Regions from separate parts of the Methylomonas sp. BW4-1 genome, predicted to be linked through region 1. Evidence: riboswitches for the same ligand, from Rfam matches in the RefSeq annotation. Region 1 holds a riboswitch; each other region holds the start of a gene.
The links. Region 1 has a riboswitch for cyclic di-GMP ahead of ACH5Y9_RS24825 (hypothetical protein). Riboswitches for the same ligand answer to the same signal wherever they lie in the genome.

Region 1 (7,292 bases):
CCATATTGCCAGCGCTACCGGAACCGACACGCCAATCAAGCAAATCCCGCAGTCCGTGCACGCGCTTAACCGCCCCTTGTTAGACGACCAGCAAACGATCAACCTCAGCGAATCCTTAGTCAATGTTAGCGGCATAGTGGCGCGTAATACGCTTTACAGTCCGGTTATCGAAGGCACCTTAATTCGCGGTTTTCGTTCCGAACAACTGCTGGATGGCTTTACCCAGTACTACAACCCCGGCGACCGGGAAAGCACTATTAATATCGACAGAATCGAGGTGCTGAAGGGTTCCAACGCCTTGCTCTACAGCGGCGGCTCGGGCTCCCCGGTGGGCGGGGTGGTGAATCTGCTTGCCAAATTGCCGCAGGCCAAAGCCTTTGGCGAAGCGGGTTTTAGAATCGGCAGCCACAGCTTTTATCAGCCGTTTTTCGATGTCAATCAACCCCTAAACGCCAATATTTTGTTGCGCATGACCGGTGAATATACCAACGCCAGACACGACATCGACATAATCGAAACGCAGCGTTTTAACCTTAACCCGGCCCTGACGCTGACCGATAACGACCAAACCCGTTTGACGATCCAAGCCAAACTGTCGCGTTGGCAGCAACCGGAGTACCAGGGCTTGCCCGCCACCGGCAGCATCGCTGGTGATTTTGCTACCCGGCCCGATCTGTTCCCGGGGCCGGCCAATCTGCCCGATAGCCATTCAGATGCCGATGCGGTATGGGCTACGCTGGACCGGCAGCTCACCGGGAGCTGGCGCTTAAACCTGAAGGCGCGCTATGCGCAGGCTAAATTCGACGAGAAAATTCAGACCCTGTTCGGCAGCGATGGCCTGGTCGCGGACCGACCCTTGTTGCCGGCATCGCACTGGGCATTAGTGAACGCCGAATTGTTTCAACAACAGCATGAACGCAGCGTATTGGGCAATTTGCAGGGCAAATTTAAGCTGGGTCCCAGCGAAAATAATTTGTTACTGGGCGCGGATTACAGCCGTTTGCAAGATGCCGGCTTTATCGAGGGCGATTTCGGCGCCTTAGGATTCGGCGTAGGTACGGTCGATCTGCGGGCACCGCTATTTGACTCCCCTTATGCCGTACCCGGTCCGGGCCGGGAAAATCAGTTCATCGAAAACCTCACTTACGGCGCTTACCTGCAGTGGCAAAGCACGCTGTACCGGCGATTGCATTGGCTGTCCGGGCTTAGGCTGGGCAAGGTGGGTATCGATTTTAATAACGCGCAAACCGGGGTAAATGTCACCACGGATACGCTGAAATGGTTGCCGCGCCTCGGCGGCGTGATCGACCTAAACGAGGAGGTTTCCTGGTTTATTTCCTATAGCGAAGGCATGCGCGGCCAACCGTTTGTCAATTTCGTCGATACGCCGGCGCCGGAATTGTCCAATCATCTGGAAACCGGTTTGAAATTCAATTTTGCGAATCAATTCAGCGGCCAACTGGCGCTCTACCAAATTGAGCGTAGCCAGGTCGCGGTCACCGACAGCAGCGATTTCCTGCGGCGTTCGGTCGCCGCAGGGAAGCAACGCTCGCGCGGTATCGAAATGGATTTGCTCTGGCAACCGGTCGAGGGCTTCAGCGTGCTGGCAAACTATGCGCATACCGACGCCCGCTTCATGGACGATAAAGCCGGGGTGGCTGCCGGCAATCGCTTGGCTCAAGTCCCGGAAGATGCCGGGCGGCTCTGGGCGCATTACCGTTTTCAGCAGGATGAGTTGCAAGGTTTTAGCTTGGGTTTCGGCGTGTACGCCCGCGCCGGCGCTTATTTATCCAATAACAATCGCTTTAAAACCGCCGGCTACCACAGCTTCGACGCGGCGTTGGCTTACGAAACCGGGCGTTTCCAATGGGCGGCCACGGTCAAAAATCTCAGCGATGAGGATTATTTTCAGCCCTACGGCTATTTCGAAGGCCGGGTAGCGCCGGCAGCCGGCCGCGCCGGGTTTCTAAGTTTTTCAATCAAGTACTGATGCCGTCGTTAACTATTTGCCACAGGAGTTTTTCAGGAGCACCTCACTCAGGGATTTAGAGTGATGTCGTAAGGATCGCGACAAACATGCCACATCCGCCGCGAGACGGAGCCGGAAAGCCACGGGTCTTGGAGATTAAGACAGCCGGGTTACCTGCCAGTTAAAGACCCTAAATTCGGGTTGGCGATTTGCAGATTAACTTTAACCGTAATTTATTAAGGAATAAAAAATGACAATCTTGCACTACAACCGCACTCAATGGGTAAGCGCCGGCCTGCTCGCCTTCAGCGCATTGACCGCCGTTTTGGCGCCTGCTACAGCCAGCGCTGCACAAGTTAGCGGCGATGCCACCATTACCATCAACAATGCCGCTTTTGCGGCGGCATCGGTCAATGTCGGCAGTGGCTATCCGAATGGCTGGATTGTCGCGAAACATTGGGGTGCCAGCGACAATTTACTGGGTATCACCGGTGCAACCACCGGCGGAACGACGCTATCGGCAACCGCCAGCACAGCGATGTCGTTTGCGGTTAACGCCAACACCACGACCAACAGCTATCCGGCTGCCGGTCCCTATGGCCGTACCGAACAAGCCACGACGATGGACGCCGGCAATACCTCGGTTGGCCAAATCGGTTTGAGCGGCGCCTGGTTGTTGACCAGCCAAGGCGGCAGCGGCATTTTGACGCCATACGACTTTAGCCTGGTAAAAACCGGGAGCACTTGGAATATCAAAACCTACGATACCGGTTTTGGCTACCAAAATTTCTTGAAGCTGACCAACGTCTCCGAGTCGCTAAGCAGCAATGGCGAATTACTACTGAGCGGCGATTTGCAATGGACCGGATTGTGGGCCGGTTTGGTTGGCGCCAATACCAATGCCGTGGTCGGTACTTTTAGCCTGGCGCCCAGCACGGCGCCATCGGCGGTACCGGTACCGGCGGCGGTCTGGATGTTCGGCAGCGGGCTGCTGGGCTTGCTGGGTAAAAGTCGTAGAAAAGCCTCGGTCGCGGCCTAACTCGCAAATTGGGCTTGGGGCGGTCGCCAAGATTCGCTTCGGGCCCGGACTTTCGGCAATAAATCCCTCTTCGTGCCCGCATGCCGTCGACTACGGCCGCTTGTGTATTTAGGCAGGGAGAGGGCTTATTCTGACCATCCGCTGATAGGGATTTTATGAAGATCAACAAAAACTGTGGCTATCCCGCTTTGGTGGTGCGGGCGATGCTAGCCATCGGTCTGGGAGTGGCCTCAGCAAGCGCTGAAGCCACGCTATTGAATGCGCCTTCCGGCGGTACGTTTACGATGAACCTGGACCGGAATGCGCTGGCACCTTATGCCGGGGGCTATTACTTGTCGACGTTTTGGAGTACGGCAACGTCCAATGCTCATAATCCGGCCAACACCGGCGACCATTTGCTTAGCCAGCTCAATACCACCGAGATTTCCGGACTCAATCAGGTGTTCGAGTTGACGGCTATCGGTAACGATCCTAGTCCGCAAGCCAGTCAGCGTTACGTCAAAGCCACATCAGCCGATTTTGCCATCGATACCATCACGCTGGCCGGCGTGGCCGGGGCACAAGTGGGCATGACCGGCGTGCAGGGTTTTTATGCGCCGAACTGGCCGCCGACTGGAGCCGGCTTGGTCAACGGCGATTTTTCGCTGCTTTACGATGCCAACCGGCAAACTTTGGGCCGCACCGGTTGGTACCTAGCCAATAACATTTATTTCACGATGGCGGTGTACGACTTAAGCAATCTAAGCCTGAACTTTAGTAACGCCGGAAACTGGCAGTTGAGCGGCGATTTACTGATGTCGCCGGAAAACGCCGGCATGTTGCAAGGCGCGCAACTGGTCGATGTCGGCAGTTTCTGTTTGGGCACGGGTGCCTATGCCGGTTGCGGACAGGTATCGGCGGTGCCGCTACCCGCTGCGGTCTGGTTATTCGCTAGCGGCTTTTTGGGCTTTATCGGCATAGGCCGTAGGCCATATCTTTCAAGGAGTGTGACATTATGAAAATCAATAATCATCGATCATCCACCTGGCTATTAGCCGTTTTCGGTGTATTGTCGATCAGCCAAGCCCACGCTGCGACAGTCAGCGGCGGTGCGCTGGTCCTTAACCTAAACCGCGATGTGCTAATCGCCAGCCTTGACGTGAACGATTATCCGGACACGCCCACCGCGGACTTTCCGATTTGCTGCCGGCCTTCTATTTATCTGGAAGAGTTTTACGACGCTTCGGCGGCATCAAAAACCTTTGTTGAGCTGCGGGACGGCAATACGCCGGATTTGTACGATACGGTGGCCGATGAAATTCCGGCAACCGGTTTGCAATTTAGTGTCAACGGGCTGAGTCCGATAGTCAATCCGGGCGGGCGGCAGAACAGAAATACCACTTTCGCGTTCGAGCCCGGCAATTTGTTCGGCACTGCCAGCGGTAGTATCGGTCTGGGCGGTGTCATGCGTTTTAGGGTGGACGTCGATCCGCCGACCAATAGAGTGTTGTTGGGCGATATGACCTTGGAATACGATCCGGCTCTTGAAGCGGCAACGCCGGGGCGTTCCGGCTGGGTGATTACCAATCACATCGGTTTCGATGCGGGCGGTTTTGAGTTGTTTGATGTCACCACCGCAATAGTCGGGAATACGTTAAGCCTCAACGGCAATCTTGGGTTAGGGTGGGGCTTCGATCATCTGGGCGCTCGCGACGCCCGCTTGCGCGATACGCGCATTGGTACTTTCAGCTTCCAAACCACCGTGGTGTCGGGAGAAACGCCGGCGGCGGTGCCTTTGCCGGCTGCTGTCTGGTTGTTTGCCGGCGGTTTGGCCGGACTGTTTCTGAATAACCGTTCCGACAAAAGGATGGCGTGATGAAACCAGCCGAAGATCCAGAATTGATTCGGCCATGGACTGCCGTTTACCCAGCGCCTGACGAACGCCACCCTGCATATTTCCGCCGCGGCGGCTGGGTAAAAATCGCGGCAGGCTTAGGCATCGGTTTGACATTGACGACAGCCGCGCAGGCAGGGCCTTCCCCGGTAATAAGTTTTGGACAGTATCGTAGCCATCAAGTCAACGTCGATGCGGAGGGGCAAAACATCGCCAGCGACAAAGGCAACGAGCCGACGCTGGCCTTGAGTCCGCTAAATCCCGCCAATATTGTCGTGGGCTGGCGTAAGTTCGATTCACCGCCCACTGCCGTCAAACACGGCGGCTATGCCTATAGCTTTGACGGCGGCGCGAGTTGGACTACCGGCATGCTGCCGGCCTTACCGCTGCAAACTCGCACCGATCCGGTGTTGGAGGTCGATGCCCTAGGCAATTTCTATTACCAGTCTTTGGCGGTATCGGATAGCACTTCGGTGTTTAAATCCAGCGACGGCGGGGTGACTTGGTCGGAGCCCGTGTATCAGTTTAAAGGCGACAAGAACTGGCTGGCCATCGATAAAACCGGCGGTCCCAGCGACGGGTATATGTACAGCACCTGGCGGCGGCCGGCCGACAGTAACCCCGATCCAAATTATGTCCCCAAATATTTCATCCGATCCACGGACGGCGGTGTCAGTTATCAAGAACCGGATGCGGCATTGCCGGTGGCAAACTTTGGCTTTGGCCGGCTGACCATCGGCGCGGAAGGCGAGGTTTATCTATTCGGCGTCGATGAAACGATTTTGTCCGTCAGTGCCTTGGGCATAGTGCGTAGCGGGCACTATTTCCTGAAATCGGTTGATGCCAAAGATCCCGCCGCTTCACCCACCTTTACCGCGCAAAAGGTTGATATCGGCGGCAACAGCATGATGTTCCTGTCGCCGAGCTTGCAGTTGCCCAACCCGCTGGGCGGCGACGGCGATGTGCAAATTGCCGCCGATCAATCGGCCGGGCCGTTGCGCGGCAATATTTACTTGCTGGCGCATGTCTCCCCCTATACCTGGCAAACCGGCGGCGATCCGCAGGATATTCATTTCGTGCGCAGCAGTGACGGCGGCGCTACCTGGTCGGCGCCGGTGCGGGTGAATGACGAACCACCCGCCGCCAACGCTTACCAATGGTTCCCGATGCTGGGCGTGGCGGCCAACTCCCGCCTCGACGCGGTGTGGTACGACACCCGCAACGGCAGCGGCAGCGCGCCGTACCGCTATTCGCAGCTTTACTACGCCTACTCCTGGGACGGCGGCGTAACCTGGAGCAAAAATCAGGCGGTCACGCCGGTGTTCAATACGCATCTGCCGTATAACATCGTGAACGGCGAAGAACGGCAAGGCGACAAAATGGGCGATTACACCCAGATAGTCTCCGACGCCAACGGCGCGCACATTGCTTACACCGCCACCTACCACGGCGAGCAAGATGTGTATTACCTGAACGTGTTTCCGGATTGCAATAACAATGGCAAATCGGACGTGCTGGATATTCAAAACCGGGTCAGCGGCGATACCAACTTCAATCATTTACCCGATAGCTGTGAAAGCATCAGCGTAAGAGGCGATCTGGACGGCGACCGCGATGTCGATCAACTGGATTTGAACCTGGTCATTGCGGCGCGCAACCAACCGGCTACCGGCGTGGACGATCCCCGTGATCTGGATAAAAACGGTGTGATCAATGTGTTGGATGTGCGCAAGCTGACTTTGCTGTGTACGCGCTCACGCTGTGCGATTTAAACGAGCTTGATTCAAGCGGCTGGTAGTCAGATTTCTCCAATCTGACGCACGCACCGAAATTACTCCGTCATTCCCGCGCACGCGGGAATCCAGGGTGCCGAATATAGGACTAACAACGATGATGAAACAACTAAAAGCCGGCCTGGTCGGTACAGCATTATTCGCCGCCAGCGGTGTGGCCGATGCGGCTATTGATTTACATTTCACGCCCCGTAGCCAAACCGTCGAAGCCATTGAAATCGGTTTGAACATTTCCGGTTTGGGCGGCGCTGCGTTAGCAACGTATGACTTTAATATTCAGTTTGACCCAACACGTTTGGCCTTTGCCGGTGTAGTTTTCGGCGATCCGGTGTTGGGTGACGAATTGGATGTGTTTGACTTGGGTGGCAACAGTACCGCCGCCGATGTGCTGGGGCCGGGAGTGCTGAACTTATTCGAGTCGTCCTTGGACGACGCGGCGGATTTACAAGCCCTGCAAGCCGACAGCTTTACGTTGGCGATCATCCGTTTCAATGTGCTGAGCAGCGGTAGCAGTCAGCTTGGTTTATTGATTAACGGTTTGGCGGATGCCGGGGGTAACGCCTTATCGGCAAACACAGCGCCGCTTGACATCAATACAGTAGCTGCTGTGCCGTTGCC
Region 2 (7,292 bases), 240 kb from region 1:
TCGACCATACCAAAACCAAGGCCATGTCACCGCAAACCAATGGGATTTGCGAACGCTTCCATAAGACCATCTTGCAGGAGTTCTATCAGGTCACGTTCCGCAAAAAGCTCTATAGCGACCTGGATCAACTCCAAAAAGATCTGGACGAATGGCTGGTTTATTACAACAATGACCGAACTCATCAGGGCAAAATGTGCAACGGCAGAACGCCGATGGATACCTTGCTGGATGGAAAACAGATTTGGGCTCAAAAAAATCTGAACCAAATCTAATCTGACAGACACCCCGCAAAAACGGTAACTGTCAGATCAGGTCTGAGCTAATACAAATAATATCTTCCTTTCCTAAATGGTGCTGGTCACCTACTCTTTTACCGGCCGTTTTTCCAGCTTTCTTTGCAAGGTTCTTCTGTGCATATTCAATGCTCTGGCGGCGGCAGAGATGTTACCGTCGTGTTGCATCAGCACCTTTTGCAAGTGTTCCCACTCCAAGCGCTTTACCGATAGCGGATTGTCACTGATAGCTACCGACGCATCGCCTTCGTTTTTGTATAAGGCACTAACAATCTCATCGGCATTCGCCGGCTTGGTCAGATAATGGATAGCACCTAATTTTATAGCCTCTACAGCTGTGGCTATACTGGCAAAGCCGGTCAACATGACGATTTGGGTATTGTCATCCAAGGAAATCAATTTTTTGACCATTTCCAGACCGGAGTCAAAACCGATTCGTAAGTCGATTACCGCATATTCGGGCTCGGTTTGTTCCGCCAGTTTCATTGCCGTATCGACATCATTGGCGACAGTCACTTGAAAATTGCGCTTTTCCAACGCCGGCTTCAGCACCGAACAAAAGGTGACGTCATCATCGACCAGCAATAAATTGGGCTTATCCATAGGTAATTGGTTCATGCATACTCTCCTTAGCTAATAGCGGCAAACTGATTTCGACGCAGGCGCCGCCCGACTCTAAATTACTGAACTGTATTTTACCGCCGAGCCGCTTGATAGTGGTATAAGTCAAAAACAAGCCAACCCCCATGCCTTGCTTATTGCTCTTGACCGGTTGATGCCCGGCAAACTCGATAAATTCAGCGGGCAAACCTGGACCGAAATCCCTGATTTTCAAGTTTAGTGTTTCTTCATCCCATTCCACATGAAACTCGATGCCCGCATCGACCGGCGATGCCTCAGCTGCGTTATTTAGAATATTGATGATAGAGTGAGTCACGGTACGTTCCGCAATCACGCGCGCATCCATATCCACATTCGGCGAAATAAATAGTTTCAGCCGGGTAGCGGCTTTATGCGTGCGCCACTGGCCCAATACTTCATCGATATACTCGCTCACCAGCATCACCTTGCCGGATTCCGCCCGCATCTCGCCGGCGGAGGCCGACATCACCGACAAGGCTTGTTTGCAGCGATCAATCTGCTGCTGAACAATCACCAGTTTCTGGTGCATATCCGGGTAACGATGCTCCGACAACTCTTCCGCCATTTCATGCGTCAAAATGGCAATCGTCCCCAACGGTGTGCCCATATCGTGCGCGGCACTAGCCGCCAAGGTGCCCAGGGATACAACTCGTTCGTCGCGTAGCGCACTCTCGCGGGCATCCGCTAAATTTCGCTCACGTTCTTTCAAGGTTTTGGACAGTTCGACTACGAAAAAAGCCACCAAGCCGGCGCTAAACACAAAACCAAACCACATACCGAATACATGCAGATTGAAATAACGCCTGTCGTTCATCAAATGCATTTGCAGGCTCATTTCCGGCGTCATCTCCGTCATCGCCGGATGGGCCATGTGCGGCTCGACAACCGGCAAGGGTACGTTGTAGGCAATCAGCACCGTATACACGCAGGAGGTAATGATCACCATATTCCAGGCATAAGCCTGCGGCAGCATGATGGCAGTTACAATCAAAGGCAGCAGAAACACCCAGATGATGGGGTTTGATGCGCCACCGGTCAAATAAAGTAAGTAGGCCAGTGCGAGCACATCCATGCATATTTGCGAAAAAATCTCGTGCTCGGTAACTTCTTCCGGCGTCCTCAGCCGTAGCCAGGTGTAAAGATTAAGTATGGAAATCGCAAAAATCGCCAGCCAAAGCTGGTTTTGCGGCAAATTAATACCCAGACCGTTCACCGCAATAAACACCGCCACCGTAACGGCAAACAGCATCAAATTTCTAAGAATGTATAACCAACGCAGGTTTTCGCGAATGGATATTTCGGCTTTGGGCAGAATGTGTGAAAGCATAGAAACAACACTAAATTGAAGAAAGCATCGCAGCGATATACGACCGCCGCTTGCTTGAGAAGGTGGAAAGCCGACCAAACCTGGATGGCGGCCACCTAAGTATTCAATCGATTTTTGATAGCAAGCTTCACTCCAACCGCTAAGCGCAAGAGCAAATACGGAATTAAGCTAGCCGCTTACAAGATCGAAAGATAATCTACTAACTAATCCTTTCGGAGCAAGCGCCGCGGCCTGACGAATCATGTCCCAAAAAATAGTGCGGCATATCACGCACCAGCCAAACGCCAGCCGCCGTTTTTATCCACCCATCTCATGCTCAGCCAGTACCAAAACGTCATAGGCAGCATCATCGCAAACCATTCCCAATCGTCGATCAAAAATAATTTGGCAACCCAGCCATTGCCATCGAAATAGAGCGGCCAAGGCACACAGTAAAGAGTAAAAACAATACTACTCCAGATCAACAGTAACGCACCTTTACGGGTTTCTATACTGGACAGGGCCAGGAACACCCACAGCGGGGTTTTATCGGTTTTTTGCATACATCTCTCCACTGAAAAATCTCGTGCCAACCCAATGAGCGGCGCAACAACCTAACAATAAACGACTAGAAAATAAAGAAATTCCTGATCAAATCCCTCAAATCAAACTTCACTACCAAGCGGGGATTATCTTTCAGCAATTGAACTGTGTTATTTAAAATAAGCGCATGCGCTATTTCGCTGAATTTCGCCCGCAGCTCACTCATGCCATCCCAGGCAAAATAAGCAGCAATACAATGATATTTATATATTTTATTAAGTTGGCCCGCTATTCGCTGTAACTAGTGTACTTGCTTCGTGGTTTGCTTTCCGAAAAGCGGTTAGTAGGTCTCTATCCCTGCCATGTCTGCCGCTGGCGGAATGAGCAAATCTCTGAAAGCAAGCTTTGCCACACCCGTCGTGAGGCGGGGCCGGAAAATCACGGTTCTTAAAAAACGATTTAAAGAAGGCCGGATTGCCCCCATGCGCGCCATGGGCGAGGGCAAAGTTTGGCTCGCTGCTGTTGGTCAAGTTTTGTCAGTTTCGCTGTTACCTTTAATTCCAATAACAAAGAGGACGATCATGATCTTTCATAAAACGGCTATAGCAGCTATTTTGACAACTGGCCTGTCGGCTGTTTCCAGCCAAGCGTTCGCGCACTCTTACTACAACCTGACCGGCGCGGGCACAGTAGCCTCCGGTAACTCCGCTATCGGCTTCGGCATCGCCAACAGCATCAACGGCACAGACGGTGTATCTGCAAACTCCAACGGCACCAATAGAGTCGCTAACGGTACCAACGTTTATACAGTCGGCGACTTAAACGCGAACACCTTAATTCCGGGCACAGGTACCGCGGCTGAGACAGCCACAGAAGTAGCAGGCAATCTGCCCTATATGTGGTATTCAGGTCAGCATACAACAGCTACAGGTTTCACCAAACGCGAATTACATACCGGCTCCAGCGCTACAGACAACGATGGCGCACTGACAGCAAACCTTATTAGCTCAAACCCTAGCTTCGGCACCAACACTATCGGTAGCTTGTGGAAAGCTTACTCGGACAAAAACGGCGGCACCAACGCCGCCACCTGGGGCACCATCATGGCCGATCTGCCAGCTAATGGCGACCATCCTTACTTAGCGGTAGCAGGCAATTCGGCATCAACCGGCCTGGGACTGGACTACGGCTTGATTCATATTAGCTGCGGCGCAAACACGGCAAGCGCTAACTGCGCCAGCGCGGGCAATATCAAAACCACCATTACCGTGAAAAACGACGCCGATTACAGCCAATTTAACGGCTTATTGGACGTGGCCCTGTATCGCAATGTGGACAGCAGTTCCACATCTGACCGTAACGCGGCTGCCACAATCGGCGAAACGGGCCTGCAAGGCTCAAGCTTGGGCGAAGCTATCTGGACAGCCAGCATGAGCAGCACTTCCGACACCTTGTTCTACTCGTTTGTGTTCGACCAAGCCGAGTGGAATGCCACAGGCACACCCGGGCTGCACACCAATGGCTTTTATACCTTGGTGGTCGGCGCGCACGGTGGCGGCGCGCTCGATGGCGTAACCTACGACGTACTGGTTACCACTTCGGCAGTGCCTGTTCCAGGCGCAGTCTGGCTGTTCGGCAGCGCGATGGCCGGCTTGATCGGTTTCGGCCGCCGCAAACAAGCACTAGCGGCTTAATTACCCAGCGGGGTTGCCGCCAAACAACGGCAATCCCCTCACCAAGCGCTGTTTAACAACAGGCTTTAACTCATATATTTAATTCGATAGAGATCCAAAATGACTGCAAACTTAACCTTTAAGAAACTAGCATTAGCCGGCGCCATGGGCGCGTTAATGTCGATCAGCGGCATGGCTAGCGCTCACGTAACCTACAATTTAGCTTCCGGAGATCCCTTACCGGACGGTTCTGCCGCAGGCCCATGGTCGGCCGGCGATCCAGGCTATATTGGCAATTTGCCCGCCACCTGGGTAGCGATGATCCACAATGACGGCGGCGTTGCCAACTCGCAAACCGCCAGCGGCCACGGCATAGGCATGGGCGCCAAAGCTTATAAAGACGGCGCGACAAACTGGGGGCATACCGCCGATTACGGTTTGTTTGAACTGCATGCCGATGCGGAAGTGACCATCACCGTATCGTCGGACGGCTCCAATCTGCGCCCGGCTTTTGGTTTGTGGAGCGGCTGGGATACCGCGGGTAGCAGCAGTCGTCATCAAGAATACCTGAACAACGGTGCTCTGAATCCCATGGCTGCCAGCCCACTTGGCACAACGCTGGCTTTGGTTGACGCAAACGCCTGGGCCTTCGCAGCCACTCAAGGCACCACCGCCAGCGCGACGCTGACCCGTTTCCTGACTGCCGGTACTTACACACTGATTTTGGGTGGTTACGACGGCACGGTAGGCGGCGCCAATCTGGCCTATACCGCTACCATCTCCGCCGCCGCATCACCGGTACCCGTGCCGGGTGCAGTTTGGCTGTTCGGTAGCGCGATGGCCGGCTTAGTCGGTTTCGGCAAACGCAAAACCACAGAAAACGTCTGAGACGTATCTATGTCACTTAAAGCTGATTTTTAACCCGGCGCCCTTAATTACCAGTGTGATCAAGGGCCGGGTTAATCAGCAAGAAATTGGATCGGTTTCGGTCAAGGATGAACGGGGGCACGGAAGCTCCATTTTTACATCCGTTTGATCGTAGTCTACTTGATCAAAAAGCTTGAACAACCCTGCCCATTCGCTTCATTCGTAACCGAACGCATCGATATACGACGCTAAAATCGGTAATACGGGTTCGTAAAACTTTTCATAGTGCTGCCAACGCGCCACCGAGCGCGAATAAATCGGCTGAGCGACAGTGGCAAAACTCGGCGTGGCAATGTAACGGCCCTTAGCCTTCTCATGAAACGCGCTAACTTCGGCCACCCATTCCAAATCCAATAAGGTAAACACCCGGCGAAAACTGTTTTCGAAATCGTTGACCGTGTCCTCGTAACGCAATTCCATATAACGCGGCTGCATCATCGGTTTAATGTAAAACCACAGATCCATTACGGCCGCATATTGCTTGGCCACACCTTCCCAGCTCAGTAGATTGACTGTCACGCTAGACGGCTTAAACGCCTGCTGGAAGCAACTCAAACACACATCGCGCGGATCGCGTAGCGCAAAGATAATCCTGGCCTCCGGAAATAGGCTGCTGATCAGGCCAATATCGATACTGTTCAGCGCTACTTTATCGATAAAACATTTATTCAAGGCACCCGCGCCATATTCTTCGCTAACCCGCCGCCAATAGTAAGCGCGCAACTTTCGGACATCATCCAGACCAAGCTGGCGGAGGGCGGCCGGGATGTCTTCTCGCACACCGCTCAACCTTTGCAGTTCTTGAATCAAACCATGAATCAAATCATTTTCATCGGAGGTAAACACCTCGGGGTGCGCCGCCAACACTTGCTCGGTCAGCGTGGTACCGGAACGCAAAAAGCCCAGCAGAAACGTCGGCACCGGCAAGTTATCGGCAAAGTCGCTGAGAGCCCATCGATGCAGTAACGCCTGATCAAAGCCTTGCTTGTTACGTTGAATCGCACGAAATACCTGTCCGGCGTCAAGCGAGCTGAGTTCAGGTAATTGCTTATACAAAGCCTTAGCTTGCTGGCAAGCCGCAAACGATGCATCGTATTCTTCCAATTTATCCAGCACGCCAACCAACTCCTGCCAGGCGCGTGCGGTCTGCTGCATATTGCGATTGGCGGCTATCACAGCCTGAAAGCGCTGCTTGGCTGCCGGCAAACGGTTTAAATGCGCTTCCAGCACCGCCAGCATATTATTGCAGGCCGGATCATCCGGACGTAATTCGCAAACCTTGCTGGCAAAAGGCAAAGCGTCTTCGAATCGATTCACCCGCGTCAAATACAGGGCGCGATTATTCAGCGCGGCAGGGTTCTCAGGTTCCAGTTTGACCGCCAACTCGGTCAGTTTCAGCGCCGTATCCAAGTCACCCCAGTGATGTAATTGCTCGGCCAGTTCCAGCATAAAACGGATATTGCGGGTTTGCTGAGCGTCAATTTCCAATTGCTGGGCGGCCTGCTGTAGATAGGCCAAGCCTTCCCTGCGCTGCTGCTGCCAACACAAAGCCTGTCCCAATCCGGCCAGTGCTTGCGCATGATTGGGTTGGATCGCTAACACTTGCCGAAACCCATGCAACGTACCCGCCATATCGCGCCGGGCCACGGCTTGCCAGGCTTGCTTTAAGGCGGCGTCCACACTGGGTTTAAGCGGCCTCGCCGCCGATTCGGCTTGCTTTAAACAACAGGCTTTGTATTTTTTACCACTGCCACATGGGCACGGATCGTTACGGCCAAATTTAGCGTTGACGGTTGCTGTATTTTTCATATCGTTCCCTGACGAAGTTTGGCATTGATTATGGGCAGCAATTATAAATCCGCCAGCACGGCCAGCGCTTCTTGAATGTTACTAACTGCATGGATTTGC
Region 3 (7,292 bases), 2.6 Mb from region 1:
GTTCCAGAGTTGGTGCTACACCGTCCACTTTGATAAAGCGGTAATGCTTGGCATGCGTAGCATTGTTTTCCAAGCTTTGTTGGCCGATAGCCCATGCTCTATTACCGGCAGTGTTAACTGCGGTGTTGAACACATCAGGGTTAGTCGTGGTGATTTGTTTAGCAACCGCTTCGCCGTCGGCAAAGTCTTCCAGGCACAATTCCATATCGCCGGAACCGCTGATTTCATGCTTCACAGGACCCGCCAAAGGAGAACCCGCCCAGTCAGGATCCAGACCGGCCGTGCTGCAAGGGTTGTTTAGGAATTTAACGTACTGTTGCGCGCCGGTACCGGAACCGTCGATACGTTTGCAATAATGCACTTTAGTATCGTTAGGGGTTACGTTTCTGACAGTGCCGTCGGAATCGGTGTAAGTCAAACCAGCAGTCAAGGCGGTTAAGGCCGTACCGTTGACTTTAAACTCGGACCATCTTTTGATTTGACCGGAGATCAACTCAGCCACTTGTTGTTTGCTCAAGCTAGGCATACAGGCTTCGGTGTAATCGCCTGGTGCGCAGCTGCCGCCAAAACCGGCCAACAGGTTTTGCGCTCTTTGCAAAGCCACATACAAGTTATCGGAAACCGGCACACCAAACACCAAGGCCGCCGCAGGCACCACGTTCAGAGTCGCGTCGACGGCTACTGGATCAACCGCAGAAGCGTTTGAGGGTTTGTTTGGGCCCACAAACAATTTTGGCTCAACATCGGAAATACCGGCATCGGAGACCACGTTAGTCAGGTTAGCGCCGCTAGCGTTGCAAAACCAAGTGTTGGTTGCGCCTTGTTGGGTACAGTTACCGTTGTCGATACGCATCGCCGCAATCGCCACGCCGTCGATCAGCGGGTTAACGCCTTGCGCAGAACCGCCGGCAGAACGTTTGTGGAACAGGACTTTAGCAGTAGTTGCCGCAGAACCGTTAACGGTTAGGCCGGGTACGTTAGTAGAGTTCAGTGTGCAGAAATAAGCACTATGGTTTTTACCTTCGGAACCCGCTGTACCGTTGTCTTTAAATACATCCAAAGTACCGGCGTCGCACAAGTTCACAAACAAGGCAGCCAGGGCTTTGTCTTGCGCGGTAGCGCCGGACATGAAGATTTCGATATCCGGCGTGACGCTAGGCGCATGTGCAAATGCACCTTGCGAGAAACCTGCCAGAGAAGCCACTGCGATAGCAGCAGACAATAATTGCTTTTTCATTGTATATCTCTCAATTGATTGAATTTAAAGTGTGAGCCGACCCGTTCATGAAGGGGGAACCAGCGAAACAGAATCCGGCCGGCTCAAGACGTTTGCGGAATTAAACCGCCAGCGATTTACGACGAGTGGCGCGCAGTACGCCCATCAAACCGGCGCCGAACATCCAAACCGCGGCAGGTAGTGGCACAGCAGCAGGTGCAGCTGTATAGGTCAATGAGCCCACGTTACCGTTGATTGCAAAATTCCATACACCTGGGAAAGTTTCCAATTCGCCGGTATCGAAATCGTCGGCATTGACTTTTTCATGAACGAACGCCAAAGCGGTGCCCAGTTGGCCTTGCGCGGTGAATGGCAAAGCGGTTAAGAAATCGTTACCGTAAACAGCGGTGTAACCGTTTTGGCCGATAGTTTTGAAGGTGCTCAGGTTATTGGCGTTAGCATCTTGAGTTTGGACATAGCTGACCAAATCATTCCATACACCCATCGAATTACTGATGTCTGACCAATTTGTATCGATGCTAGCAGGAGAAGGTACTACTGAAGTGGTATAGAAGCCCGCTTTAACAACATCAGCTGGCTCGGCCAAAATCCCATGCCCACCAGAAACACCCCAAGTAACGTTGTTGCCGGCAGTGTAAGCAGCAGCGAACGATTGGAAGTTGTTGTCGCTCAGTGTGAATGACAATGGTTGGCTGGGGTTAGCCAAAAATTGTTCAACAGTGATGCCCAAATCCAGCGTGTAAGAGTTTTGTGCTGTGTAGTTAACCAGGTTAAACAAAAACTCACTACCGTCTGCTGTTGCATCGCCGATAGCTTGGATACGCGCTTCCGCGGCGCCTGAAGCGGCCGCTGCCAATACTGCAACTGCCAACAATTTTTTAGACAATTTCATTTTTAAAACCTCATGTTTAAATTTCGATTAATGACATAAGGTGACAGCCCAGCCGTCTTGACCAGCAAGACCCGTGACTTTCCGTCCCCGCTTCACAACGAGTTTGGCTTTTACACGCTTTAGATTGCACTCGACACCATCTAACATCCTGACAGCGCCGCTTTGTTGCCCCCGCGACCATGTTCCGCCTAGCCTCCTCCCTATCCTCTTCCTTCGCCGCTCCTTGTTCGTGCCGTCCGTGTTCCCTAGTTGCTCCCGAATCTTTGCTGAACGGCCGTTCCTCAACCCCTCAACTTGGCGCGAATTATTCCAGAGCAATAGCGGCGTTTCGGTTACAGCATTGTTAAATTAACGTGACATGTAATACATCTGTATTACAAAGCTGGCCGCTAACACGAAAATTCAGCTGATGACTGGGCGCGGGAGGGAGCTATGAAATTTAAGATTCTTTTTGCGGGCATTGCCTCACTGCCATTGAGCGAAAGAAGAAGCCCCTTCTCCCTCCGGGAGAAGGTTGGGATGAGGGGAGATAGAACCATCTGCTCTTAACTTAATAGCAGTGGGACGTGGTCTAGGTATGAATTGTCGTGAGCTCTCGACGGCAAAGCCCTTGCTGGCTATTGAGCAAGTTAGTTAAACCCAAAAAGTCCGTCATGCCGCCGGGATAAGGGCGTCCGGTGCCATGGATGGCAAGCTTCGAACTCTGCGTGCGCTGAACACGGCATTCCCCGACAAGCAAACGCCTTGCGACCGCTTCACCAATCCATTGCGACACTGGGCTCCCGCCTGCGCGGGAGCGACGGACGTTAAAGGCCAGGCTAATATGAAGGCGGGCTAAACAACGCCCAATAAGACTTTGGCGTTAACGATACCGTCCGCATCGGCCGGTTTTTCCACATCGATTTGCAGCACTTGCAAGCGGTGTTTGGTTTCCAAAATTGTCAACCATGACATCAGTCGGTCGAAGGCCAGATTTTCCAGCCAGACGCTGACTTTGTCCTCGCCTTCCGGGGACAGGTGTTTGATCGCCGGTTTTATCTCCAGCTGCTGGCTGCTGAAATCGACTAGAGCCAGCGGCGATTGATTAGCGCCATCCAATGCCGGTGCATCAACCGTAGCCTGTTGCCGCAAAGCCGCCGCTTCGTTGCCGACTTGTTGTAAGTAGGTATAGATTTGCTGTTGCGCCTGGATTTTTAGGTTCAGCAAGCGGCTTTGTTCAGCAATTGGTTGGTAAAACAGCAGGTATGCGCCATACATCAGCACGACCAACACACCACCCAGCGCCAGTACTCGCTCTCTGGGCGTTAATTCGGCGAAGCGTTGCGCTATGTCATTTTTCGCGAATCTCAAGTTGCGCCTCCACGCCGTTTGCACCGCTGTCGGCGGATTGAATTTTGACTTGCATGCTGCTTTGCAACTGCTGTTTGAATTGCTCCAGTTGGCCGATGTCGTCGGCAAGCAGATGTAACTGCAAACCGCCGTTCAGGAAATTGAGCTTTTTCAAGTGTACGGCCGGTGCGTCTTTCAACACCAAGCCGGAACGGTAGATCAAACGCATGAAGCCGCTACCGGCAAAAGCCTGTTGTTTTCTGAGCTGCGCCAGTTGTTGCTCGGCTTGGGCTTTGACATTGACGATGCGTTTCACCTCGGGAAAGCTTTGTTTGAACAGCGCTTGGGTTTTAGCGTCCAATTCGCTCAGCTCGGCTTGCTGTTGCCAGTAGGTGTGCAATAAGGCGTAGCTCTGCACCGCCAAGGCTACACCCAGAACAATGGCCGCCGGCAGCCACTGTTGCCAGCGGCCTACCTTTCGACTACTGACGGCATAAGCGCCGCTCAACAAATTCAGCTCGGAGGGCAATAATTCGACGGCACTCGCCATGAATGGCAAAGGCTTTGTTATGACTGTTTCCAAACAGGTATTTGCCAAACCGTCCGGCAGCTTGCTGTCTTCGCTGCCTTTGCATAGCAGTAACGTCTGAAAATCAGCACCTTCGGCACAGGCTTTTTCCAACAATTGCGGCAGAAATTGCGTATCCACGCCGCCGCCCAGATAGGCAGCGCTACGCAAAATAGCGTTGCTGTCGTCGAGCAACAAAGTGGCTTGCCCAGGCTGATACGGCAGGCATAAGGTTTCGGGATACGCGCCATCCAGCAGCAAACCGGCTTCTCGAAACGGTGTAAGCAGCGCCGCTAATGTTTCGTGGGTAATTGCCGCGACGGCGAGTTTGTCCCGGTCTTGCTTCAACCAAACCAGATGGTAATTTTCCACGTCCTCGGCAAGCAGGTCTTCCAAGGCAAACGGCAAGGCTTTTTTCAGTTGTGCGGTGGTTTTAACCGCCAGCTCGATTTGTAATAACAACACCGAGGCAGCCGGCAATAACAGCAGCACAGACTTACCCTGCGCAGCCGCTGCCAACTCGGCCATCGTGCCTGATGTCGGCTGGCTATCAGGCTCGACAAGATTCAACCATTCCAGTTTATCGGCCGATTCGGCGCCGAATCTGACCAGCAGTTTTTCAGCCATGCGCCAAGCCCTGGCGCTGGCGCTGGCGCTTCACCACTTGCGCGCCACCACTATCGCGCTGCAATTGCGACTCAAACTGCAAATGGGTTTTGCCCATATCGATTTGCCCTTGTAATAAAAAGTGTTGCGAACTGACGCCCAAGCCGTATTTACCGATGCCGGCGTCGGCAACCGTTTCATCTTTTAAAAATTCGGCGACTTTTGCAAAAGGCTTGCCTCGGGCTCTGAACATGGATTCCGCCTGATCGGCGCTGATGTCGTCCGCCAAGCAACGCAACACGGTGGCACTGGCGGTATTAACATTCAGCGGCGCGTAACCCTCCACCGCGTAGACATAAGGCAGCAATTTCAGATAGGTCTCGCGCGTCATGCCTTGTACCAACAGCAACTCGCTGACATCGGCAAATTGCCGGTTAGCGGCGCGATAAGCCGGCTTTTTGCGCGTGTAGGTTTCGTCTTCCGCGCCATGCGGATACCTGACATCCATATCCGCATCAACCCAATCGGCAATCGCCTGCACCAGCTCGGCTTTCAGTTTTAGAATGGCCAGCAAGCGTTCCAGACGCTTTATATCGTCCTTGGAAATTTTGCCCTCCACCAATAGGTTGTTCAGATTGATTCGCCCCTGCAAATCTTCAATCTGTGCTTGCATCGTGCCGCCAGTCACCACGGTCGTTGCCAGCGGTTTGGACCAGGTATCATCCACACCATCGACATCACCCGACAGCCGGCCAATCGCCCAACTTTCCAAGCCATACGCATATTCCCAGGCTTGCATGCTGCGCAGTTGATTTTCGGTGCGGCGTATATCCAGCTGCCGCGCGCTGGACATGGACACGACCGCGACCGTGGCGATGGCCAGTATCAGCATCACCGTGATCAACGCGATCCCTCGTTGATTCTGATCTAGCGACTTCATTCCCGCACCAGAAACAGCCGGCGCATGTCGCCCAGACCGGCCAAGTTAAAATTAGCTTCCACCGCTTTGGGTAATCCGCTGCCGTCCGCCGGCCAATGCGTCATCCAGTCGCTGCCGTAAAAGCGCAATTCAAGCGCGCTCACATTCAGCAATTTTTTCCGGCGAAATTGCGTCTGCTGGGTACGGTCCAACACGATCCAGACCTGCCTGTACAAACTGCCGTTTTCCAGTCGATAACTGACACGCTGCAGATCACTTCGCATCGACAACGCCGACCATTCCGGCACGCTGCGGGTCAATGTCAATAATTCCTCGCCATTTCCGCCGGAAAATGCCGGCTGTTCGCTGCCGAACTCGTCCCGAATCGAGCGCGGCAAAGCCTGGGCTAAATCTTCGTTCAGCAAGTACAAGGTTTGCTGCAACGCGGCGATGCTGTCCGAGCGCTGTTCGGTACCGGCTCTGGCGTCCAACACCGCACCCAATCCGGCGTAAGCCATTGCCGCCATGATCGCAAACACGGCCATCGCGATCAGGATTTCCAGCAAGGTGAAGCCGCGACTGGCGCTATTATTCATGGCCGGTCGGAACATAACTAAGCAATCCGGCATAAGGCGACTTGTCGCCTTCCAGAAACACTTCAATCCGATAATCCCAGACCGTGCCGCCGAGACTCGGCGTCACGCCGCGTTTGGCCTGCCAATACCAGCGCCGCCCGGCCATGGTTTCCCAGCCGTCCTGGTTCTCCGGCTTTTCGGTATCCAGACGCAATTGCACCGCACGATTGGCAGCTATCGTCGCCGCTATGGTTTTGTTTTCCAGATACCAAAGGTTCTTGGTGTTATCGGCGGTAATTTTGATCAAGCCGGCCATTAGGATGACTAACAGGGCCAAGGCAATCAGCACCTCCAACAGCGTAAAACCGCCGTCGCCGGGGTATTTCATGGCTTGAGAGCGGCGCTGGAAATGGCCAAGCCCTCGTCCGCCGTATTGCTCAGCCAAAACCGGAGATCGCTTTTTGCTAAATCCAAGGCAATTTTAAATGCGTCGGAGGCCCCGTCCGGGGTAAATACAATCTGCGGCTCTGGATGCACTTTGCTGCCAAAGTGCTTAGTCAGGTACACCGGCTTTTCATCCAGGGTCAATGCCAAGGTCATACCGGCTGGCAAATCCCGTTGTCTGAAGACCGCATCAGTATTCTCCGGCCGCCACTTGCCTTGGGTCGGCGACAGAAACCTATACCCTTGACCGACCAATTCCAGACCGATACTGTCGCCGCGTATCATCGCTTCCTGCTCAGCCAGCTCCAGCAATTTCGCCAGCCGCTGAATTTCCAATTGTTGCTGCTGGCTGTGATCAGCATTGCCCATCGCCAGCATCGCCATGCTGCTCATCACGCCGATCAGGACCATAGCAATCAATAGCTCGATCAGCGTAAAGCCGCGAACCTTCACGCCCTCAACCTGACTTATTTTTGCGCCCAATTGGTGATGTCCGCGCCGGCTTCGCTGCCGCCTTCCACACCGTCGGCGCCGAAGGAATACAAATCAAATTCGCCGTGCGCGCCGGGCTGCATATAAAAATACGCTTTGCCCCAAGCGTCGACTGGCAGTTGATCCAGATAGCCGCCCTGCTTCCAATGCGCGCCGGCCGGCAGATTGGCGGGTTTATGCACCAAAGCTTCCAGGCCTTGGTCGGTGGTGGGGTAGCTGAAGTTATCCAG

Region 2: linked by a shared signal. The riboswitch ahead of ACH5Y9_RS00605 (hypothetical protein) and the one ahead of ACH5Y9_RS24825 (hypothetical protein) in region 1 are both predicted to bind cyclic di-GMP.
Region 3: linked by a shared signal. The riboswitch ahead of ACH5Y9_RS12580 (hypothetical protein) and the one ahead of ACH5Y9_RS24825 (hypothetical protein) in region 1 are both predicted to bind cyclic di-GMP.

The regions. Positions count from the first base shown of each region.
Region 1 is NZ_CP184125.1:5,318,388-5,325,679, forward strand. Features, by position in the region: gene ACH5Y9_RS24820 (TonB-dependent siderophore receptor) at 1-1,990, shown strand, start outside; cyclic di-GMP riboswitch class I at 2,069-2,147, shown strand; gene ACH5Y9_RS24825 (hypothetical protein) at 2,220-3,008, shown strand; gene ACH5Y9_RS24830 (hypothetical protein) at 3,164-4,006, shown strand; gene ACH5Y9_RS24835 (hypothetical protein) at 4,003-4,863, shown strand; gene ACH5Y9_RS24840 (hypothetical protein) at 4,863-6,653, shown strand; gene ACH5Y9_RS24845 (cohesin domain-containing protein) at 6,772-7,292, shown strand, end outside.
Region 2 is NZ_CP184125.1:130,891-138,182, reverse strand. Features, by position in the region: gene ACH5Y9_RS00625 (IS481 family transposase) at 1-272, shown strand, start outside; gene ACH5Y9_RS00620 (response regulator transcription factor) at 363-911, opposite strand; gene ACH5Y9_RS00615 (ATP-binding protein) at 889-2,262, opposite strand; gene ACH5Y9_RS00610 (hypothetical protein) at 2,529-2,804, opposite strand; cyclic di-GMP riboswitch class I at 3,182-3,266, shown strand; gene ACH5Y9_RS00605 (hypothetical protein) at 3,366-4,478, shown strand; gene ACH5Y9_RS00600 (hypothetical protein) at 4,578-5,345, shown strand; gene ACH5Y9_RS00595 (sulfotransferase) at 5,541-7,193, opposite strand; gene radA (DNA repair protein RadA) at 7,235-7,292, opposite strand, start outside.
Region 3 is NZ_CP184125.1:2,732,166-2,739,457, forward strand. Features, by position in the region: gene ACH5Y9_RS12575 (hypothetical protein) at 1-1,237, opposite strand, end outside; gene ACH5Y9_RS12580 (hypothetical protein) at 1,338-2,129, opposite strand; cyclic di-GMP riboswitch class I at 2,169-2,247, opposite strand; gene gspM (type II secretion system protein GspM) at 2,964-3,479, opposite strand; gene gspL (type II secretion system protein GspL) at 3,460-4,653, opposite strand; gene gspK (type II secretion system minor pseudopilin GspK) at 4,646-5,572, opposite strand; gene gspJ (type II secretion system minor pseudopilin GspJ) at 5,569-6,147, opposite strand; gene gspI (type II secretion system minor pseudopilin GspI) at 6,140-6,514, opposite strand; gene gspH (type II secretion system minor pseudopilin GspH) at 6,511-7,053, opposite strand; gene gspG (type II secretion system major pseudopilin GspG) at 7,038-7,292, opposite strand, start outside.